2 regions of the Paenibacillus sp. FSL R10-2771 genome follow, and region 1 is predicted to be linked to the other one. Evidence: riboswitches for the same ligand, from Rfam matches in the RefSeq annotation. Region 1 holds a riboswitch; the other holds the start of a gene.
The links. Region 1 has a riboswitch for S-adenosylmethionine ahead of metA (homoserine O-acetyltransferase MetA). Riboswitches for the same ligand answer to the same signal wherever they lie in the genome.

Region 1 (7,827 bases):
TGTCAAAGTTCATACCGTAGATACCGGTAATAACGGTCAGCGGCATGAATATCGTAGTAATTGCCGTAAATACTCTCATGATTTCATTGGCGCGGTTAGCAATACTGGACTGATAAGCTTCACGTAAGTTGCCCATGAGATCGCGGTACGTTTCAAAGGTTTCAGAGATCTTGACCGCATTTTCATAAATATCGCTGAAATACTTCTGCAGCTGATCGTCGATCAGGCGGAGGTCTTTTTTGTTGAGCGTGTTGATAACTTCCTTCTGCGGGCCGAGCATCTTCTTCAGCCAGAGAATTTCACTGCGCAGACCGATGATCTCGCTGAGATGTGATTTCTTGGTGTGCATGAGGATATCCTCTTCCAGCTTCTCGATCCGCGCTTCAATCCGGTCACCGACCGAGAAGAAGTTGTCAACCACAAGGTCGATTAACAGGTACAGGAAACGGTCCGGTTCACTGACCTCCTGCTCCCACAGGACGGGCTTCAGGACGCGCAGCTCATGGATCTTCTGCTTCGTAACGGTAATGATGAAGTGTCTGCCCAGGAATACGTTGAGCGCGCGGAGGAAGATTTCCTCGTCATCAAACCGGATGCTGTTGACTACGATGAAATAATGGCTCTCATAGATCTCCAGCTTCGGGCGCTGATCCTCTTCACTGAGACAGTCCTCGACAGCCAGATCATGCAGATTGTACAAAGGCTGAAGCTCAACAAGATCCTGGGCATCTGCATCAATCCAGTAGAAACCCTCAGCGGGTGCGGTAAGTGTATCCTCAATATTGTCAATAGTCGTAAAAACCCCTGCGTTCACCAGCCGGATTTTCATCTGATTCACTCCTTCTGTCCCTGGTCTTCTCCAGGGATATGCTAATTAAAGCACAGAGAAAAAATCAGCTTGGCCGGTGGTACAATCATGGATGGAGGCCAAAAGACGGTCCGAGAGCATGAAGAAGAACTGCCCCCGCCGCCGGCAAGCTGATGTTAATCCTGTGTGGTTGTTCTTTCTGCACGCTTATTCGCGAGCCCGGGTCGCCTTCCATTCTTCTCTCACCTCTTCTTTTCGCCGTTTATGGTTGAAACACTTGTCTAGTATAACGCCGGGGTATGGCTCTTTCAAGAGAAATTCTTTTCATTCTCCAGGCCCCTTAAGCATTGTATGGACTTGACGAAAAGGAGGTTCATGATTTAAAGTGAATTTTAAGAAAAGTATCCGCGGATGCTTTGGAATAACCCCAACTGAATACAGCTAAATCTTATCAAGAGCAGGTGGAGGGACTAGCCCGATGAAACCCGGCAACCGGCGTGTGAACGCACGGTGCTAATTCTTGCGGAAGCTTTGCAGGACGTTATTCGTCCGGCGGAAGTTCTCTGGCAGATGAGAGAGGCGCATATGACTGCAGATATATGACCTTTCTCGCCCGAGAAAGGTCTTTTTTCGTTGTTTTACATCAGATTTAACCGCCAAGCGGAACCTAATTTCAGTTAAGGAGTGGAAACAGCAATGCCTATTAAAATTCCCGACAGTCTTCCGGCCAAAGAAGTATTATCCGGTGAGAATATTTTTGTAATGGATGAAAGCCATGCCTTTCATCAGGATATCCGTCCTTTGCGGATCGCCATCCTGAATCTGATGCCGACCAAAGAAACCACGGAAACGCAGCTGCTGCGCCTTATCGGGAACTCACCGCTTCAGGTGGACGTTGTTCTGCTGCATCCCAGCTCCCATACCTCGAAGAATACTTCGGCAGAGCACTTAAAGAGCTTTTACAAAACCTTTGATGAAATCAGTGACCGCCGCTTTGACGGCTTGATCATCACCGGGGCTCCGGTGGAACAAATGGAGTTCGAGGATGTCAACTACTGGGAAGAGCTGAAAGTGATTTTTGAATGGAGCAAGCAGAACGTAACCTCGACCATGCATATCTGTTGGGCCGCGCAGGCAGGACTGTACCACCACTTCGGCGTGCGTAAGGTGAGTCTGCCGGATAAATGCTTTGGAGTGTTTCCGCATACGCTGAGCCATAATAATGTGAAACTGCTGCGGGGCTTCGACGAAGTATTCCATGTGCCGCATTCCCGTCACACCGACGTCTCCCGTGAAGATATAGAGAATAATCCGGATCTGCAGATTCTGGCGGAATCAGAGGAAGCCGGTGTGTACCTGGTTTCTGCGCATGACGGCAAGCAGATTTTTGTAACCGGACATTCAGAGTATGATCCGTTCTCCCTGAAATGGGAGTATGACCGCGATATCGCCAAGGGCATGGATATTGAGATTCCGAAGCACTATTATCCAAAAGATGATCCCACCCGTACACCGCCGGCCGTCTGGCGCGCCCATGCCAACTTATTATTCGCTAATTGGCTCAATTACTATGTATACCAGGAGACACCCTACGATATCGGAGCGTTTATTTAAAAAAATTATTTATATATAGAAGCAATGGTTACACGCACAAAACTTTTAGGAGGCAATGGAAATGGACGAGAAACTGAAAATTGAGAGCAGACTGGCACAGATTGGTTCGATGGAGGACCCCGCGACAGGGGCGATTAATTATCCGGTGTACAACGCGACGGCATTCCGTCACCCGAGACTCGGACAGAGCACGGGCTTTGATTACATCCGCACCAAAAATCCTACCCGCTCTGTGCTCGAAGATGCGGCAGCGGTACTGGAGTCTGGAGATGCCGGCTTCGCCTGCGCCTCGGGTATGGCTGCACTGACTACTGTGTTTGCTTTGTTTGGACAAGGTGATCATCTCGTTGTCTCGCTCGACCTGTACGGCGGAACGTACCGTCTGCTGGAACGGATTCTGTCCAAATACGGCATCAGTGCCTCCTATGTGGATACGAATGATCTGGATGCTCTGGAAGCTGCGCGCCAGCCGGGCACCAAGGGTGTATTCATTGAGACACCAACCAATCCGCTGATGATGATTACGGATATCGAAGCGGTATGTACATGGGCCCGCCGCCACGGGCTGCTCACGATTGTCGACAATACGCTGCTGACCCCGTTCTTCCAGCGCCCTATTGAGCTTGGAGCAGATATCATCGTTCACAGCGCGACCAAATATCTGGGCGGACATAACGATGTCCTTGCCGGACTTATTGTGACCAAAGGTGCTGAATTGTCTGCAGAAATGGCGATTCTGCATAATTCACTGGGCGCTGTCCTTGCACCAAACGACAGCTACCAGCTGATGAAGGGGATGAAGACACTTGCCCTGCGCATGGAGCGGCATGAGAGTAATGCGCTGGCTATCGCCCGTTATCTGCTGGAGCATCCGGCCATAGCCGAAGTCTTCCATCCGGGTCTGCCGGATCATCCGGGATACGAAATCCAGAAGCGCCAGTCCTCCGGCAACACCGGGATTTTCTCCTTCAAGGTGAAGGATGCCAGATACGTGGAGCCGCTGCTCCGCCACATCCGCCTGATTGCATTCGCTGAGAGTCTTGGCGGTGTGGAATCGCTCATGACCTATCCGGCTGTACAGACTCACGCCGATATTCCGGCGGAAATCCGGGATGCGGTTGGCGTAGATGACCGGCTGCTGCGTTTCTCGGTCGGCATCGAGCATGTGGACGATCTGATCGCTGATCTTACGCAGGCACTGGAGGCCGCGCGCACCGAGCTGGAATAGGCATCTTGGAACCTTAGCAGCCAGATAGAATCACTGTATACATTGAACAGCAGCGCCAACGGGTGCTGCTGTTTTATTTGGCGAAAGATTTTTCAAGCTCATCCGATTGTGATACGATGGGGGAACGAGTTTGTTTATTTTTTAAATTAAATTCATCTACTATACTTCATAGGATTAAGAGGAGGCTGCGAACGTTGAGTGCAATTGATCTTATTCTGGATAAGACACTTAAAGGTGAACGTCTTCAATTAGAAGACACAATCACGCTGTTCGAAAGCAATGAAATTGAGAAAATGGGCGCGGCTGCGGATATTATTATGAAGCGCTGGCACCCGGACCCGCTGGCTACATTTGTAATCGGCCGTAATATTAACTACACCAATGTATGTGATGTCTATTGCCGCTTCTGCGCCTTCTACCGCAGACCGGGTTCGGAGGAAGGTTATGTGCTTCCCGATGAAACTATCTATCAGAAGATTGCCGAGACGATCAGCGTGAACGGGACTGAAATTCTGATGCAGGGCGGAACGAACCCGAATCTGCCGTTCAGCTATTACACGGACATCCTGCGCGGAATTAAGCAGCGGTTCCCGGAGATCACCATGCATTCCTTCTCACCGGCAGAGATCATGAAGATGGTCGAGGTCTCCGGACTGCCGCTGGAGCAGGTCATGCGTGAGATTCATGCCGCAGGCCTGGATTCCCTGCCCGGCGGGGGAGCGGAGATTCTCGATGACCGCACGCGCCGCAAGATCAGCCGGCTCAAAGGCTCCTGGCGGGAGTGGATGGATGTCATGCAGACCGCGCACCGGATCGGCATGAACACGACAGCCACGATGGTGATCGGTCTGGGTGAGAGTATGGAAGAGCGGGCGCTGCATCTGCTGCGTGTCCGTGAAGCCCAGGACGAGTGCATAGCGAACAAATATGACTCCGAAGGATTCCTGGCCTTCATCTCCTGGACCTTCCAGCCGGATAATACGAACCTCAAGCTGGACCGGCAGACACCGGAAGAATACCTCAAGACCGTGGCAATCAGCCGTCTGGTGTTGGATAATATCAAGAACTTCCAGTCCTCCTGGGTCACGATGGGCCCTGAGGTCGGTAAGCTTTCCCTGCAATACGGCTGTAATGACTTCGGCAGTACGATGATCGAGGAGAACGTAGTTTCCTCGGCGGGCGCAACCTACAAGGTCAACATCGAGTCCATTACCCAGCTGATCCGCGAAGCAGGCAAGATTCCGGCGCAGCGCAACACGCGTTATGACATCCTGCGGACGTTCGAGGACGCCAATGCTAAGATTGACAATGACTTCATCATGCAAAACTAGAGGGTAGAACAACACCTGATGTGTTGTTACCCTACTAAGGTGAGAAAACGGGTAAAAACTACACTTTATGTAGTTTTTACCCGTTTATTTTTATTATTTTAACTACAACATTTGTTCAATTGAATATGCGTTCTTTGTCGTCTGGAAAAGGTTCGATTATCCATACAATCAATTATATGTTAATATTTGAATGTGAAATCACTTAAATAAGCTCATGGGAGGCTGAAGATGAAACGGATATCATTTGAACGCCCAACAGATCACTATGATGAAGGAATTACCGATATCGATAAAGAAATTTGTTCTTTGATAAAGCGAAGGAAGGAAATCTCTGGTAATAATCCAGGTTATCCTCCGTTTGAGTATATTTCTAAATGGTCAGAGACTTATGGACTCTATGAGGATTTCTTAAAGTCGTTATTTGGAAGTATGATGAATGAAAAACAATATAAACCATTAATTGAACCAGCGGGATTTAGACAACACATTGCAATCCTGAAGTCAGTCGTGATAGGGGAGCGGTTCTATACTCTAACTTCTATACGGCAATACACAAATGCAAGTGTACTAACACTTAGTATAGATTGGGACAATGAGCCGGAGATTGAATCCAAATCTCATCAACATAGCCACTATGAGCTATACATTAGCGAACAATATGACTCCCGGATGATTAGTGGGGGGAGCAGATCTGATCATGCTGCCTATAAATACGTTGTCTCCCCGCCATTACCTGACGATGCTTCAGGATTGCAATTGAGGTTCACACAATACATCAACCCTTTCAAGAAGAGCGAGACAGGCGACGAGATAGTATTTGAGATTTAGTAAAAGCGAAAGATAGCCCTTCAGCACATATTAGATGTGTAAGAGGGCTCTTTATCAATGTCTTTTTTCCATCTATTCCACCGGCACCGCTAGCATCAGCTACGGGCGAGCCAATTGTATTCGAAATTTCGAATACATTATGCTCATTGAGCCGTGGAAGTCAATTGTGTTCGAAATTTCGCATACATTATGCTCATTGAGCTACGTGAGAGCCCATTGTATTCGGTTTTTCGCATACATCAGGCGCATTTAGCCACGTGCGAGCCCATTGTATTCGATTTTTCGCATACATTATGCTCATTTAGCTACGTGCGAGCCCATTGTATTCGGTTTTTCGCATATAGCTCATTGCCTTCGCTCAGCTTTTCCGGTAGTGGCACCAGCCCCCATCAACTCACCCAGACCTTAAATATAGTTTGACCTTCCCGGTTCTCTTCATCAGCATAGATATCATTAAAAGAAGCGTGGCCCAGAGTCTTCAGGCGTGTCAGGTTATAGACCAGCGCAAACGCCAGCTTAGGATCACCAGTCCAATAGCCGTCAAACTGGTCTCCGCCAATTTTATTATAGGCATCACTCATAACCCATTCTTCCGCTTCCCGTAAAGTATCAAAGGTGAGCATTTCCTCAAACCAGCGGATATCTTTCCGGCTTGTGTTCCGGTTCTCGTCTTTGATCCAGAATAATTCTTCATGTGTGTTCTTTCCCTCGTCCATAGTCAACCCTCTCCTTATAAAAATATGAATGCAACATATCCTTTTTTACATTTTACACAATTCGCAATTCTAGTTAACCCAGTTTGATAGATAGGAATAAGTTGATATGTTACGCTTTGACGGTCAATTTAAAGAGATTAACTGGGAGGGTATAAGATTCTATGGTACAAAAACGTTGGAATAAGCCTATTGCTTCAATATTGGCTACCGCTGTGATTACAGCGCAGGTGCTGGGCGGAGTCGTTGCCGGTTCAGTACTGGGAGCCGGGAAGGCAGCAGCTGAACCTGCGTCAGGCGCGATCAACCTGCGGCTGATGAGTACTACAGATGTGCATACCAATGTGATGGGCTGGGATTACTTTAAGAACCAACCGTCTCTGACGGTAGGACTGGACCGGACGGCTACGCTGGTGAAGCAGGCCAGAGCCGAGGAGAAGGGTGTTAACAATCTTTTGCTCGACAACGGAGATTTGATTCAGGGTACACCGCTGGGAACGTACGCTTCCAAGCAAGTTGATGGAGACGGCAAGACTAAGCAGATCAATCCGATGATTGCAGCTTTGAATACCATGAACTATGATGCTGCGACACTCGGCAACCACGAATTCAACTATGGGCTTCCTTATCTGGAGAGCATTACTTCTGCCACTTCAGCCACATATGAGTATACAGACATTCCTTTTATTAATGCGAATGTGTATGCCGTAGACGGGGATGAGGATGATTCCAATAACCCGAACTATTTCACTCCTTATAAAATAATCGACAAGGCAGTTACCGACAGCAACGGAGCTACCCAACATGTTAAGGTCGGCCTGATTGGTCTCGTTACTCCGCAGATTATGGATTGGGACAAGGTCAACCTGGAAGGTAAGGTCATTACTAAGGACATCGCTGAAACGGCCGCTAAATTCATTCCTCAGATGAAGGAAGACGGTGCGGATATTATCGTTGCGATGGCACATACCGGATATGATAATAATGCAGTACCCGGAACCAAATCTGAAAATGACATCAAATCACTAAGCCTGGTGCCAGGTATCGATGCCATTACGTTCTCGCATACCCATAAGGTATTCCCGGCTGCGACTGTGGAAGCGCTGGACGCATCCTTCAAGGATTCTACGGGTAAAGCTGTACTGCCCGGCATCGATAATGCCAAAGGCCAGATCAACAATGTTCCAGCCGTTCAGGCGGGATTCGGCGGCGCCAATCTGGGTCTCATCGACCTGGCAATCGTTCCGGACCCACAGCGCAGCGGACACTTTATGGTGGACAAGAGCGCTTCGGTTTCATCCACCC
Region 2 (7,827 bases), 4.6 Mb from region 1:
GATTGCCCCGGCGCTGCTGCTGTTCCCCGCAATCGCAATGATGCGCGGTTACTTCCAGGGGCGCAATAATATGATGGCCGGCGGTATCTCGCAGATTATTGAGCAGATCGCCCGGGTATCGACGGCAATTCTGCTGGCTTTTATTCTGCTGCGCCAAGGCTACAGCAACACATGGATGGCTGCAGGCGCTTCTTTCGGCAGTGTGCTCGGGAGCGTCGGCGCTTTCGGTGTCATGCTGTATTACGCAATGAAGATGCGCCGCAGCGAGGAGCAGATTGCTCTTTATGAATCGAATGAGGCACGCCTTCCGTTACTTGGAATTTATAAAGATATTTTTAAGCTGTCCATTCCAATTGTATTATCTTCGATCACAGTACCTGTTGTGAACTTTATCGATACTTCCTTTATTGTACCGCTGCTCAGCGGACGGATCGGAATGGAGGAAGCTACCCGGGCTCTGGGGATCTTCGGCAGCCGTGCACAGAGTATAGCGGGTATTCCGCCGGTGCTCTCCATCGCGCTTAGTACGTCGCTCATTCCGATTATTTCAGCGGCGTACGCCCGCAAAGATGAACAGCATCTGAAACGCCAGGTTACCCTGGCCATGCGTATTTCCATTCTTACCGGCACACCAATTGTACTCTCTCTCGTTGTGGCGGCATATTCTGTCAATGGACTGATCTTCAGCAGTCTGGACGGCAGCGGGATTGTAGCGATGCTGACGCTGGGCACTATTTTTCAAATCACTATGATGACTACGAACTCTATTCTGCTCGGAATGGGCAAATCGCGGATTTCAATGTATTACGTGCTAGCCGGGATTATCGTGAAGTTCGCTTCCAACTTCCTGTTCAGCCAGCTGTTCGGCATTTATGGCATCATCGGCTCTACGGCCCTGTGCTTCATTGTCATTACGCTGCTTAATCTGCGGATGCTCAAAAAGATCATTCCCTTCGAAATTCTCGGCAAACGCTGGGGCGGATTCTCAATCGCTGTACTCGCATCGGCCGGAATCGGTTATGGCCTCAATGAAGCGGGGATTATGCTGACTCATCTGATGCCGGCAAGACTGGCATTCCTGATTACATGTCTGGTCGTTGGAGCTGCCGTGGTTATCATTTACCTGGTGCTGTTGATTGTTCTGGGTGTACTGAGCAGCCAGGAAATCGCTGGTTACCCGCGTCCGCTGCGCAAACTGCTGAATCCTTTAATGAAGCTGCAGCCTGCGCACGTGCGTGCAAACGAATAAAGCTGTGATCATTGTCTTATTTTGTCTTTTTTATTTGACTTATTCCGTACATTTTGCTTCACTTAAAGAGAAGAGAATCATGGGTAACGGTTAGATGAGAAAGGATGGATAATAGATGAACAAAATTAGTTCTCCTGCTGAGTTTCAGGTGTCAATACAATCTCCGCGCTTAACGGTGGCGGTATTCAAGGCGGATTGGTGCTCGGATTGCAAATTCATTGATCCGTTCATGCCGGATGTGGAACAGAAATATAGTGACCGCCTTACACTCGTTGAAGTGGATGTCGATGCAGTAGGCGACGTCAGCCAGGAACAGAATATTCTGGGCATTCCGAGCTTTGTCGCTTATACCGATGGACGGGAGCTGGTCCGATTCGTGAATAAGCTTCGTAAGTCCCGTGAGGAAATTGAGAATTTCCTGAATACGGCGCTGGATGTTTACCTTAGTATCCACAAGTAATGAAGCAGCACCGCTTTCGCCCTACCCGAGCAGAAGCGGTGTTTTTTTTCTAGAATGGTCTGCGGGCGCAATCATTATACTAATTCATTCCTATAAAAATGCGGGTGATAACATTGACGACCCTTCAATTAAAATGGCTTAGCTATATAACCTGCCTCGTTATGTTTCTGGCGCTGCTCGGCGGAGCGGTGGTTACCAAGACGGGTTCGGGGCTGGAATGCGGGAATGAATGGCCGCTGTGTCACGGAAAGCTGATACCGGCGTATACCGTAGGCTCCCTGATTGAATATACCCATCGCCTGTTCAGCGGACTTGCGGGTCTAATGTCATTGGCTTCGATGTTTGCGTTCTGGCGTTACGCCCGTAAGCGCAGGGATCTGCTTACCTATGCCTTGTTAACCCTTATATTCGTAGTGGTGCAAGGCGGAATGGGAGCGCTTGCGGTAATCAAGTCGCAGTCTGCTGCAGTGATGGCTCTACATATGGGATTCTCGCTGATTGCGTTCGCCAGCTCACTGATGCTTGCGCTTGGAGCCAGACGGAGCTACCTTTCTGGGGAAGAGAATAGCACTGCAGAACCGAAAGTTAGCAGGGGCTTCCGTAACTTAACCTGGTTTACTGCGTTATATTCTTATATGGTCGTGTATATTGGAGCTTATGTAAGTCATACCGATTCACAGGGGGGCTGTTCAGGCTGGCCGCTGTGCAATGGGGAATGGATTCCGGAGCTGTCTGGCGGGGTGGGCATTGTATTCATACACCGGGTTGCAGCAGCGCTGCTGTTCCTGCTGACTGCTATTCTGGGACATCTGGCTTTCTGGAGATACAAAGAGCTGCCGGAGCTGAGGGCTCTGGGTGTTGCCGCAGTGCTGCTCTGCCTGATGCAGGTATTCAGTGGGGCTGCTGTGGTTCATACGCTGTATAATGAACGACTGTACATATTTACCGCGTTATCGCATATTTTGCTGATTGCCGGCTTGTTTGGGGTTCTATGTTATATGAGTGTCCGTGTCTGGCAGTTAAGCGGAACGGACAAGAAGCAATAAGATTACCGTTAAGGGCATGGGGACAAGGTTCGGCCCGGTTCGAGGAGGAACGCTTAGTGGGATACGGTAATTTGCGACAATGGATCGAACAGCTCCGCAGAGACAAGGATCTTGCTGTGATTGATACTCCGGTTGATCCGCATCTGGAGCTGGCCGAGATTCACCGCCGGGTGGCCGGTGAGGACGGCCCGGCGCTGCTGTTTACAAATGTACAAGGAACGCCGTTCCCGGTTGCAACCAATCTGTTCGGTACTGTCCGACGGGTGAACAAGGCCTTCGGGACCCGGCCGGAGCAGTTAGTGAAATCCATGACGGCAGCTATGGAAACGATGATTCCGCCATCAGCTGCCGGACTATGGAGAGAAAAGGGCCTGCTGCTTGACCTGATCCGAGCAGGAACCAAGAATATACCGCAAGGTGAAGCGCCGGTCCTAGGCATCTGCCGCAGCAGTAATCCGCTACAGGAATTACCCCGAATTACCAGCTGGCCTAAGGATGGAGGGCCGTTCATCACCCTTCCTCTGGTCTATACAGAGAGCATAACCAACCCCAAAGACCATAATCTCGGGATGTACCGGGTCCAGATTCATGATGACAGCACGACCGGCGTTCATTGGCAAATCCATAAAGGGGGCGGCTTCCATCACCGTCAGGCTGAGCTGCTGGGGGAGACCCTTCCGGTCTCTGTCTTTATCGGCGGGCCTCCTGCCCTGATTGCGGCTGCTGTTGCCCCGGTTTCAGAGCGGCTTCCGGAATTGATGCTGGCATCCCTTATGCTGGGCGGGAAGCTCCCTATGGTGCAGGACCCCCTGGGCGGTCACCGCATTCCTTCAGAAGCTGAATTCTCCATCCGCGGGCGGGTGTCTCCGTTTGAGCGGAGACCGGAAGGTCCATATGGCAGTCAATCCGGCTATTATTCGCTGCAGCATGATTTTCCCGTGATGCATGTGCAGCGGATGTGGCACCGCAAGGACGCGATATTTCCGGCCACGATTACCGGCAAACCCCGCCAGGAGGATTATTATCTGAAGGATTATCTGCAGCGGCTGCTGGCTCCGGCCTATCCGCTGATGATGCCTTCAGTGAAAGCTCTGTGGGCGTACTCCGAATCCGGCTCGAACGCCTTGGCTTCGGCTGTTGTCAGGGAGAGCTATCCGCGTGAGGGACTGGCTTCGGCTTTCCGTATTCTGGGGGAAGGCCAGCTTTCCTTAACGAAATTCCTGCTCCTGACGAATGAACCGGTTGAGCTTACGGATTTCCCCAAACTGCTGGAAACCGTGCTTGAACGCTTTAATCCGGCATCGGATCTGGTGATCTTCGCTAACACCTCCATGGATACCCTTGACTATACCGGCCGTAAGCTGAATCATGGCAGTAAGGCTGTGATGATGGGCACCGGCAACCCGGTCCGTGAGCTGCCCAGAACCTATACGGAGGGTCACCTTCCAGCAATCACCGGCGCCGTGCCCTATTGCGGCGGATGTTTAGCCGTTTCCGGAGCATCCTATATAGAAGACCCTGAGCTTCCCGTCAGGCTGGCCGCTTCCTTCAAGGAGAAGGGCACAGCCTGGCCGCTGATTGTTCTGGTGGACGATGCCGCTGAAGCGGTGCGCACACAAACCTCCTTCCTGTGGACAGTGTTCACCCGGTTTAATCCGGCGGATGATATTTATGCGGAGACCCATGCACTGCGTAACGCAATCAGCTATTCCCTGCCGATTGTAATAGATGCCCGGATGAAGCCGGGGTACCCGGAGGAGCTGGTTCCGCATGAGGACACGGTTGAACTGGTGAACCGGAACTGGAACCGTTATTTCCCTCTTGTATAGATCTTAAGTATTCTGAGGAGGACAAATATGCTGCGGACATTACTGGGAGAGCCGCCCCGCGAGAACAGCGGGGTACTGGCCGAAGCCATGGACAACATGGCGAAGGTCGCCTCCATGCTGCGCAAGGAGATGAACACACATCAAGACCGTGACCATGAATACCGCAAGCTGGAGATATGGACACGCGGTCTGATCTCATCGCTGGACGAGCTGGAGCAGAGCTGGTTCGCCGCCGCCTTTTACCGGAAGTCGGTGGTTGCCGGTTATATGGATGATATGTCGCCCACGGAACAGGGAGAGTACGCCAGGTATGTGTATTTTTATAAGGACGGCTTCATCCGGGTGTTCTCCCTGCTGGACAAGCTGGGTACGGTTCTGAACAGTCTGTATGATCTGAATACAGGTAAAGTCAAAGCGCATTTCTCTTACTTCACAGTGCTTCGCCAATTTCAGCTGCTTCATGCGCACAACCCGCTGGCCAATGAGCTGGAGAAGATCAGGAACTCTTACCGCGAACCGGTGGAGAATCTGCGCAAACGGCGCAATGCCGAGATTCACTACATGAACGCTGAGATGACGGATGATCTCTGGCAACGCCATCAAGGGCTGCATGACAAAATCCAACTGGAGGATCTTGACAGTCATCTGGAGGATTTGAGGCAGAGCCTGGAGATGGTGTGCAAATCTTTATCGGCTGCCTTCAGGTACAGCAATGAGCAGTGGCACAAGAATAAAGCTGCATCCAGCCAGCGTTCAGAGCACGGACAGCCGTAAAAACTTACCTTTGACAAAGAACCGGAAACTTAATATACTTATGCAAGTATTTACTTCTAACATGAAACGGCATATATAACTTCATACTATAATCTTATCGAGAGCGGCGGAGGGATAGGCCCGATGAAGCCCGGCAACCGATTTGTACACAGCTTAGCTGCTGGCTGCAAATGTCATGGTGCTAATTCCTACAATGCCGCTAGGTTTGCGGTCTTGGCAGATGAGACGGCATTGTTTACTTCACACACACGGCCTCTTCCGATCTGCACGGATCGTAAGAGGTCTTTTTTGTTATAAATTGCATGGAAGAAGGAGGACGGGGCGATTGATAGAGCTGAAAGATTTAACGAAAGTATACGGTAAGGGAAGCAAGGCCGCAACGGCGCTTTCCGGACTAAGCCTGTCGATTAAGAAGGGGGAGATATTCGGTGTGATCGGCCACTCCGGTGCAGGCAAAAGCACGCTGATCCGCTGCATTAATCTGCTGGAACGTCCGAGCGAGGGTGAAGTATGGGTGGATGGGGTGGAATTGACTGCACTCAGCCAGGGACAGCTGCAGGAGCAGCGGCGCAAGATCGGGATGATCTTTCAGCATTTCAATCTGCTCTCCTCCGCAACCGTCTATGACAATATCGCCTTTCCGCTGCGGCTGGCCGGAACCTCCAAGACGGAGATTGAGCGGAAGGTTCAGGATCTGCTGGCTCTAGTCGGACTTGAGGAGCACCGGAACAAATATCCGGCTCAGCTGTCCGGAGGCCAGAAGCAGCGGGTCGGGATCGCCCGTGCTCTGGCGAGCGATCCGGATGTTCTGCTATGCGATGAAGCGACTTCAGCACTGGACCCGCAGACAACGGATTCAATTCTGCGCCTGCTGCTGGATATTAACCGGAAATTTCACTTGACCATTGTGCTGATTACGCATGAGATGCATGTCATTCAGAGCATTTGCGACCGGGTGGCTGTCATTCATGGAGGCGGGATTGTGGAGCAGGGCGATGTTGCCCAGGTTTTTTTGAAACCAAGGCATGAGGTTACGAAAGAATTCATCCGCAGTGAAACTCAGGCGGACGGACCGCTGCGGCAAGCGATTGATGCTGTACATGCCGGATATACTAAGGCGGTCAAAATTACTTTTCTCGGGCAAAAAACGTACGAATCGACCCTTTCCCATGTGGCGCAGGGAACCGGAGTTAATTTCGCCATTCTGCAGGGAACCATTTCTACTATCAAGGATGTTCCTTATGGTCAGCTGATTGTCCGGTTTGAAGGGCCATCCGAAGCCGTGGAAGCAACACTTTCCGAGCTTGCGGCTGAAGGCCTTGATGTGGAGGTGATTTCTTAATGGGCGGACTGGATTTTAGCGCGATTAACTGGGAAGAAATGCTTGATGCCACGGTCGCAACATTAAAAATGTTAGCTTTTTCAGGAATATTCACAATTATCCTTGGTTTACCGCTCGGAATTGTGTTATATTTATGGGGCAAGTCTAATAACACTATTATCAGGGTTGTTTACTCGGTATTATCATTCGTCGTAAATATTCTGCGTTCGGTTCCCTTTATTATTCTGATGGTTGCCCTGATTCCGTTCAGCAAGTCGATTATGGGTACCTCGATAGGCGTACTTGGAACGATTCCGGCGCTGGTGATCGGCGCGGCTCCATTCTTCGCCAGACTGGTAGAGACCGCACTGCGGGAGGTTGACCGGGGGATCATCGAAGCGGCGCAGGGTATGGGAGCATCCACGGGACAGATTGTAATGCGCGTGTTGCTGCCGGAGGCTCGTCCGGGTCTGCTGGCCGGTGTTACGATTACGATTGTTACCCTCGTCTCGTATACCGCAATGTCCGGGATGATAGGCGGCGGCGGTCTGGGTGACCTGGCGATCCGCTACGGCTATTACCGTTATGAGAAGGAAGTCATGATTATCTCGGTGGCCCTGATGGTTATTCTGGTGCAGCTGCTGCAAATGGCCGGTGACCGGCTGGTAAGACATTTTACACGGAAATAAGGTATGTCCATATAGAGCCTTATTCATACAAATTATTGATTAGAGGGGGATTTACAGATGAAAAAAGTACTGCTTACATTCTTCAGCTTGACCATGATATTGGTGCTTGCAGCTTGCGGCAACAATAACGCTGCGAATAACGCGGCAAACTCTGCGGCTACAACGGCGCCAACGGAAGCTGCTGCTGCAGAACCGACCACTGAACCTGCTGCAGAACCGGTAACCCTGGTCATTGGAGCTTCTCCTGTACCGCATGCGGAAATTCTGAAAGCTATTGCCCCGCTGCTTGAAGCACAAGGCATTAAGCTTGAGATCAAAGAATTCACGGACTATATCCTTCCGAATACACAGCTTGCCGAGAAACAACTGGATGCGAACTTCTTCCAGCACAAGCCTTACCTGGATGACCAGAATGCCAAGAACGGCACGGATCTTGTATCTGTAACCGCGGTTCACGTT

Region 2: another riboswitch for S-adenosylmethionine. It lies ahead of NSU14_RS02160 (methionine ABC transporter ATP-binding protein); the one in region 1 lies ahead of metA (homoserine O-acetyltransferase MetA).

Annotation. Positions count from the first base shown of each region.
Region 1 is NZ_JBBOBM010000001.1:5,080,777-5,088,603, reverse strand. It holds gene corA (magnesium/cobalt transporter CorA) at 1-829, opposite strand, end outside; SAM riboswitch class I at 1,254-1,385, shown strand; gene metA (homoserine O-acetyltransferase MetA) at 1,505-2,422, shown strand; gene NSU14_RS21740 (aminotransferase class I/II-fold pyridoxal phosphate-dependent enzyme) at 2,484-3,650, shown strand; gene mqnC (cyclic dehypoxanthinyl futalosine synthase) at 3,845-4,981, shown strand; gene NSU14_RS21730 (hypothetical protein) at 5,210-5,809, shown strand; gene NSU14_RS21725 (hypothetical protein) at 6,199-6,525, opposite strand; gene NSU14_RS21720 (bifunctional 2',3'-cyclic-nucleotide 2'-phosphodiesterase/3'-nucleotidase) at 6,687-7,827, shown strand, end outside.
Region 2 is NZ_JBBOBM010000001.1:477,565-485,391, forward strand. It holds gene NSU14_RS02135 (putative polysaccharide biosynthesis protein) at 1-1,249, shown strand, start outside; gene NSU14_RS02140 (thioredoxin family protein) at 1,365-1,709, shown strand; gene NSU14_RS02145 (COX15/CtaA family protein) at 1,823-2,755, shown strand; gene NSU14_RS02150 (UbiD family decarboxylase) at 2,812-4,584, shown strand; gene NSU14_RS02155 (Cthe_2314 family HEPN domain-containing protein) at 4,612-5,358, shown strand; SAM riboswitch class I at 5,450-5,585, shown strand; gene NSU14_RS02160 (methionine ABC transporter ATP-binding protein) at 5,684-6,700, shown strand; gene NSU14_RS02165 (methionine ABC transporter permease) at 6,700-7,368, shown strand; gene NSU14_RS02170 (MetQ/NlpA family ABC transporter substrate-binding protein) at 7,426-7,827, shown strand, end outside.